Regions from separate parts of the Leucobacter sp. UCMA 4100 genome, predicted to be linked through region 1. Evidence: riboswitches for the same ligand, from Rfam matches in the RefSeq annotation. Region 1 holds a riboswitch; the other holds the start of a gene.
The links. A riboswitch is a leader RNA that binds a small molecule or an ion and turns the genes downstream of it on or off. The one in region 1 is predicted to bind magnesium.
Positions count from the first base shown of each region.

Region 2: another riboswitch for magnesium. It lies ahead of mgtE (magnesium transporter); the one in region 1 lies ahead of JSO19_RS09455 (MgtC/SapB family protein).

Region 1 covers NZ_JAFEUS010000002.1:2,026,374-2,030,169, forward strand. The annotation lists gene JSO19_RS09440 (AraC family transcriptional regulator) at 1-289, opposite strand, end outside; gene JSO19_RS09445 (siderophore-interacting protein) at 307-1,158, opposite strand; gene JSO19_RS09450 (hypothetical protein) at 1,261-1,521, opposite strand; gene JSO19_RS09455 (MgtC/SapB family protein) at 1,578-2,273, opposite strand; M-box (ykoK) riboswitch at 2,444-2,612, opposite strand; gene JSO19_RS09460 (helix-turn-helix transcriptional regulator) at 2,687-3,541, shown strand; gene JSO19_RS09465 (ABC transporter substrate-binding protein) at 3,685-3,796, shown strand, end outside.
Region 2 covers NZ_JAFEUS010000002.1:711,250-715,045, reverse strand. The annotation lists gene JSO19_RS03555 (amidohydrolase) at 1-849, shown strand, start outside; gene mgtE (magnesium transporter) at 916-2,157, opposite strand; M-box (ykoK) riboswitch at 2,256-2,423, opposite strand; gene JSO19_RS03545 (FadR/GntR family transcriptional regulator) at 2,481-3,167, opposite strand; gene JSO19_RS03540 (MFS transporter) at 3,224-3,796, shown strand, end outside.

The DNA of each region.
Region 1 (3,796 bases):
CGGCAGGCACGGGAGCTGCGAGCTCGAGCATGCGCGTGCTGAGGTAGAGGTTGGTCATCTCGAGGTTCTTGGCGCTGGCAATTGAGTGCCAACTGCTGGGGCCGAGCATGACGAGCGAGCCGGGGCTGAGAAACGCCGTGCCCTCCTCGCCAAAGTGCTCGGCGCTTCCCGCCGTCACGAGTGAGATTTCGGCGAAGTCGTGCGTGTGCGCGCACATGTCGCGGCTCAGCGTGACATGCTCTGCGGCAGCCATCATGGTTGGTCCTGGCATAACTTCGGCATCAGACATGGTGAACAATTGCGTACTTACTCTTTCTGGTCGACATCGATGCTGAGTTCATCCATGTCCTGAGGGGTGAGATCGTGCCCATCGTTGATCATTTGTGAAGCGAGGGCGATGGTTTGCGCGTCGTACACGTCGGCGGTTGAGTGGCGTCTCCAGTAGCCGACGGTGTGCGAGGTCTGCTTCGTGTACTGCGCATCGCCGCGCAGCAGGCGGCGCAGGGGTTTTAGGGTTGAGGCTTCGCCCGCGGCCCAGATGTAGTCGGGGCGCTGCACCGAGATCTCGTCGGCGACGACGCTCATGAGTAGGTCGGCGTCGGCTCCCGTCGCGATCCACCGCGCAATACCGTCGGCAGCGGGCTCAAGCTCGAAGCGGTCTTCGGCACGGTCGACCCGAATGAGCACGCGAGCCCTGGCATCGCTCGGTAGTGATTCGACGATGGTCATGACCGCCGGAACCGCCGAGGGGTCGCCGATGAGTAGCACATCGTTGGCTGTGAGCGCGTCTTTGCCTGCGGCGTTACTGAGCACGAGCGCCTGGCCCGGCTCGGCCTGCGCTGCCCAACGGCCCGCAGGCCCCTCTGGATGAATGACAAAGTCGATGTCGACCTCGGCCTCGTGCTTCCGGTGCGCCCGCACGGTGTAGGTGCGCATCGTGGCCCCCTCGAGCAGCCCTTTGAGGCTCTCATCGGACGCGTGCGCGCGAGTCTCGTCGGGCAGAAATACCTTGATCTTTGGTGCGACGCCCGAGCATGCAAAGTCGACGAGGCCCTCGCCACCAAAGGTCACCCGAAGAAAATCGGGGCCAAGCAGCCTCGTTCGAACGACCGTTGCGCGGTAGTGAACGAAGCGGGGCAGGGTGGCTTTCTCAGTCATGTCAACATCTCCACATCAATAGTAAGGGAAGGCTAACCTAACCGTAAGCCTGGGCGTTGACGAGGGCCATGACCCTGGGCGTCTCACCCTTGCACAATCGAGTCATGCGGGAGGGCGGTCGCAGCTTTCGTCGTTGGGCTCGGCGCTCTCGCGGGGAAGCTGGGTGAGCAAGAGCGGCATTCCGAGCCCGCGCCAGGCGCCCCAGAAAACCATGCTCTCGCCCGGCGAGAGGGGCTGGGGGCGGGCCGGTTCTGGGGTAGCGGGCTCGCGCCGGGTACGAACGGCCCGAGCCTCGCGCTTCGTCTCGGTGAGGGCGCGACGGTAAAAGCTCACATTGGTGAGAAAAACGGTAACGAATGACATGGTGATGCCTCGCTTTCAGGGGGCATGAACGATCGGTCAGAAGGGTGAAGCGCGACTTATACCGCGGCCCAGCGCATGGCCGTGACCTCGGGCGAGCGAAGCGCGCCATAGAGGGCGTGCTCGATGTGGCGCTCCATGCCGGGCTCGGCCTGCACCCGCGCGGTGAGTGAAAAGACCTCGGGAGTTGCGAGGCTCGTCGAGACCTCGTGAATTTGCAGGTCTTCGTTGCTGAGCGCCGTGAGCACGAGCGAGCGCACCTGCGGCTCGTGCCGCTGCTCGCAGCGAACCTCGACGTCGTAGAAGGGGCCACTCGACTGCGCCTCTGCGGCAGCGAGGTTGCGATCGAGTGCGCGGCTCAGGGGCCTGAGCAGCGTGTTCGCGAGCATGATCATGGCGGTGCCAGCGGCAGCGATCCACAGCATCCCGCCGCCCGCGAGGGCACCGACAGCCGCCGAGGCCCACAGCGTCGCCGCGGTATTGAGGCCCCGCACCGAGGCGCCCTGCTTCATGATCACGCCGGCGCCGAGAAAGCCGATGCCGGAGGCGACCTGGGCGGCGACCCGCGTCGGGTCAGCCTCGGTTCCCGTGAAGCTGTAAGCGCCCATCACGACGAAGAGCGCAGAGCCGAGGCTCACGAGCGCGTTGGTGCGCAAGCCCGCCGAGCGCGACCGCCACTGGCGTTCGATGCCGATGAGCGAGCCGAGCAGCACGCTCGCTGCGATGCGCGAGAGAATATCGATGGTTTCAAACATGAGAAACGTCCGTTCGAGTCGTGCTCGCGCGCACGAGAAACGGGTTTCAAGACCCGGTGAAGGTTAGCGGCGCGAGCAGGAAAAGGTGAGCCAGAAAGATCGACTAGAGCCATCAGTCATGGGAAATCACCTCCTGCGCGCGCACGGAAGGACGTGCAAAATGCACGAGTCTTGGGCTTCCACGTTTGAGCTTTGGCACTTCACGACGTATCAGCCTCGCTGAAGCCACATTGGATCAACCCTTGCTCCGGGAAAATCTGTCCTAACCTTGGGCGTCTCTCGACGTCGTCAGATCAGTGGCCTGTGTTCGTAAAGGAGCCTCGCCTAACAAAGCGCTCCGCGAGACAGCATAGCGGTGAGCCGGGCAACTCTCAAGCGTTTGGCGGCCAGGCCACTGCTACGCTATTCATCTGATGAACTCGTACCGGCAGCCTGACTGGGCCTCGTGCGCGCAGCACCCGACGGCCATTCGCGAACCGTACCTCATGGGTACCGGGGTCGTGATGGGCGACGATCTCGGCCCTGGCCGCCTCGTCTCGCCGCCACACAGCCACCCCGAGGCGATGCTCGCGTGGTGCTATCGCGGCACCGTGTGGGTGTACCTCGAGAGCACGATGTGGCGCCTCTCGCCGGGGCAGGGGGTGTGGGTGCCGCCGCGCACGCCGCACACCGCGCGTCACGAGCGCGATGCCGTGGGCTGCTACACCTATGTACCGGGTGAGGCTCTCGCCGAGCAGGTCGACGAGGTGCGGCGGGTGGTCGTGCCGCGTGCCGTGCAAGAGATGCTGCTGCACCTGTCGATTCACGACATGCCAACCGATCTCAGGGTGCGAGCACAGCAGGTGCTCATCGACATGCTTGAAGACCCCGAGCTGAGCCGCGAAGACGGGGCGCTCGAGGTGCCATTGCCAGCCGACGAACGGGTGAGGGCCCTCGTCGAAGCGGTGCTTGAGCAGCCCGGCGATCCGCGCACAGCGCAGGAGCTCTTTGCGCAGCACGGCCTGCATGAGCGCACCGTGCTGCGGGTGTTTACGAGCGAGGTGGGCATGAGCTTCGGGCAGTGGCGCACGGGAGTGCGCATGACGAGCGCGGCGAGGCTCATCGTGGGTGGCACTCCGGTTGGCATTGCGGGGCAGATGAGCGGCTACGAAACGACGAGCGCCTTTTCGGCGGCTTTCAAGGGGTATTTCGGGTCGACGCCAAGGCAATTCGCGCTGCGGGCGCGCGCCGATTCTGCTCAGCAGGGGTACTGGCGTTCGTTCGGTTGAGCGGCATGACCGTTTTGCAATAGAAGTTGTCTGCTCGGGAACACACGGGAGCGCGCTTACGGCCTAGCATCGATACGTTAGGTAAGGCTTGCCTAATGAAGATCGCATGAATGCGATGGTTTCGTCTGTTCTGAAGGAGAACTATGCTGCACGCCCCCGCGCGCCGACCGCTGCGTCGAGTCACCGCGCTCGCTGCCCTCATGACCACGACCGCCCTGCTGCTGACCGGCTGCGGCGCGAGCGCAGAAGCGAAAC
Region 2 (3,796 bases), 1.3 Mb from region 1:
AGCTTCGTGCCCGAGATGATTGCCCGCGTTCGCGAACTGCGCGAGGCAGGCATGGCGGTGAATAGCGTCAAGATCATGCAAGACGGGATCTGCGAGAACTGTACGGCGGCCCTGATTGCTCCGTACACGGGAGTGAACCCCGAACAACGCGGCGACTCCGTCATCGAACCGCGGGTGCTGCACGAGATCACGGCAGCGCTCGACGCGGCAGGGCTCAGCGTTCACTTTCACGGCGTGGGTGATAGAGCAGTGAGGGAGTGCCTCGATGCGGTTGCCTATGCGAGGGAGCGCAATGGCTCGGGGCAGGCGCACCAGATCGCTCACCTCGATGTCGTTGACGAGCAAGACATTGCACGGTTTGCAGATCTCGGCGTGACGGCAAACTTGCAGCCGCTCTGGGCCCGAAACGATCAAGAAATACTCGAACGAAAGCTGCCCCTCATTGGTGAAGAGCGTTTTGGTTGGCACTTTCCGTTCGGTTCTTTGCACCGCGCCGGGGCCCATCTGGCGATGGGCAGTGACTGGCCGGTGACGAGCCCTGACCCCCTGTGGGGGTTGCACACCGCAACACAACGAACTGCTCCTCTCGCCGATAAGCACGCGCTGAACCCTGAGTCACGCGTCGCGGCGCAACCCGAACAGCGCCTCGACGTGGCAACCGCTCTTCGGGCATACACGCTTGGCAGTGCTGAGATTTCTGGCAATGCGGCGATGATCGGAAGTCTGGAGCCGGGCAAGCTGGCCGACCTCGTCGTGCTGAGCGGGGCGATTGACGGCGCGCACTCGTTCGATGAGTTGCGCGTCACCGAGACGATTCTCGGCGGCCAAACGGTGTATCTGGCTGAGTAACGTCACCCGTGAATGCGTTCAGTGGGGTTGCCCGGCGGCTTGCCAGACAACCCCACTGAGCAATGACTAGAAGAGGATGAGCTTCGCGATCTCGAAGTAGATAATGAGGCCGGTTCCATCAACGAGCGTCGTGATGAAGGGGCCCGAGATGACGGCTGGGTCCTTCTTGAACTTCTGCAGCACCATGGGCAAGATCGACGCGACGATCGAGCTCCAGATGACAATCGCGGCTACCGTGAGGGCGACCACGAGCGAGATCTCGAAGCCGACGCCCAGGATGCTCGCGCGAATGATGCCGGCCGCAGCCATGCACGCGCCGATGAGCACGCCGGTGGAGATCTCTTTGCGCAGGACGCGCCAGATATCTTTCATCGTCACCTCGCCGACCGCCATGGCACGCACGAGTGTCGTCGTGATCTGTGTGCCCGTGTTACCGCCAGTGCCGATGAGCAGTGGAATGAAGAACGCGAGCGCGATGACCGACTCGAGCTGGTCTTCGAATGCGCGCAGCACCGTGCCCGTGTACGACTCGGCGACGAACAGCACCAGGATCCACAGGATGCGCTTGCGCCAGAGCATCCACGGGGTCGCCTTGAGGTAGGGAACCCCGAGCGGGGTTGAGGCGCCCTGCTTTTCGGCGTCTTCGGTGCCCTCTTCTTCGATGATGTCGGCCACGTCGTCGACCGTGATGATGCCGATGACGGTGCCGTTCTCGACCACGGGAATCGCGACTAAGCGGTAGCTGCTCAGCAGCTGGGCCGCCTCTTCCTGGTCGGCGTAGGGGTCAACCGAGACGAAGTCGGTGTTCGTGAGCTCAGCGACGGTCATCTCGCTCTCGGCGAGCGCGAGGTCACGAAAGCTGACGACGCCGTGAAAGTTGCCCTGTTTGGTGACGTAGACGTAGGCGATGGTTTCTGCCTGCTCGAGGAAGTCGCGCAGACGGTGCATCGCGTCGCCAACGCTCGACGTGGCCTCGACCGTGAGAAAGCGCGGGGTCATGCGCGAAGCGGCACTCTCAACGGGCCACTGCATGAGCTGCTCGAACTGCTCGCGCGAGTCGGGTGAGAGCTGCGCGATGATTGTCGGAGCGGCGGGAAGCTCACGCAGAATTGCGACGGCCAGGTCGGGCTGCGAGAGGTCGAGCACCTCGGCGGCGCGAGAGTGTTCGAGCTTGCCGACGGCCGTAGCGGCCTCGGCTATGGGCAACCGTTCGAGCGCGAGCGCGGCATCAACGGCCGTCATCGGTGCGAGGTTCACGGGCTTCGTGTTGTTTTTGCGCGTGCTTGAATGAAAGATGTTTTTCGACATGATCTTCTTCTTCTGGGTAAAAATGCCACAGCAAGACACCGACGCTCAAACGTGAAGCGTCGGGATGTAATGCTCGAACAGAGTTGCACTGATCGTGCTGGTCGAATCCATGTAAGAGCTTTGACTCTATGCAGCGTATCTACAATCAGAAGCCACTTGGGGCAACACCTTAAGCCGATGTTGCCTGTCCTGATCTTGGGCATCTCTCGATGTCGTCAGATCAGTGGCCTGTGTCTGCATAGGAGCCTCGCCTAACGAGACAACCAGGGTCTACAGTACAAGAAACTTCGCAAGTGTCAAACCATGCGCCGTTATTGACCCGGTTATGCGCTCGGTGACTCACTTTGATCACGTTGGCTCCACGCGGCGGTCGCCTGGAGGTTTGCCTGCGCGCTCTCGGCTGCTGCCTCGGGGTCGCGGGCAACGATCGCATCGAGCACTTCGTCGTGGCCGCGGCGCTCGTCGCGACAAAAGCCGTCGCGGCTTTGCGCCGTGCTCATTGACTCGTGAAGGCGAGGTAGGAGCGCGGTATATACCTCGAACAGAATGGGGTTGTGGGCGGCCCGGGCTATGGCCTCGTGCACGGCAACATCGGCGTCGACCCAGCCCTCGTCGCTCACGCTCGCGCGCTCACTGAGGGCCTTGCTGATGCGTTCGATGTCGTCGTTGGTTGCGCGCTCTGCCGCGAGTCTCGCGAGCTGTGGTTCGAGGGTGATGCGTGCCTCGAGCACATCGTCGAGTGAAGCCCCGGAACGGGCGAGCGCACCGGGAACCTCGCTGCGGGCGCGCACGAAGGTGCCGTCGCCCCGGCGAATCTCGAGCATGCCCGTGTACTGCAGCGCGCGCAGTGCCTCGCGCAGGGTGCCACGCGCGACACCGAGGGAGGCCATGAGCTCAGACTCGGGCGGAATCTTCTCGTCGACCCTCCAACGCCCCTCGACGATTTCTGCGCGCAGTCGCTCGACGACCTGATCGCTCAGCGAGGCCTGCGGTACCGGGGTCAGACTCATGTATGCAATGATAGTACCTTGTTTTGGTTAGACGTTAGACCTTTGGGGGTGAAGTGGTGACTGCACGAGGCACAACCGCTCAGAACACTGGGCGCCCGGCGCTCATGATCGTTGCGTTGCTGCTTGTCGCGCTGAACCTCAGGCTCGCGATCACGAGCGCGAGCGCCCTGCTCACCGCGCTCACCGAGTCGGGAGCGCTCACCCCCGTCACCGTCGTCATCATTCCGGCACTCCCCACCGCAGTGTTCGCCGTCGCGGGCATCGCGACCGCCGGGCTGGCAGAGCGCTTAGGTAGGGAGCGCACCGTGCTCTTTGGCATGATCGCGCTCACGCTCGGCCTCACCATTCGCGGCATCGCATCGCCGTGGATCATCGTGCTCGGCACCGTCGTCGCGACCGGCGGCCTCGCCGTCGTGAACATTTTGCTGCCCGCGGTCGTTCGCGCCCACTTTGGTACGCGGATCGGCGCCGTCACGACGGCCTACACGACCGTCATGCCGCTCGGGGCCGCTTTTGCTGCTGCCGCCGCGGTCCCGTTCGCCGAGCGTATCGGGAGCCCCTCGCTCGGCCTTGCGCTCTGGGCGCTTCCGGCCCTCGTCGGCGTCATCGCGTGGGCGTTGCTCATGCCT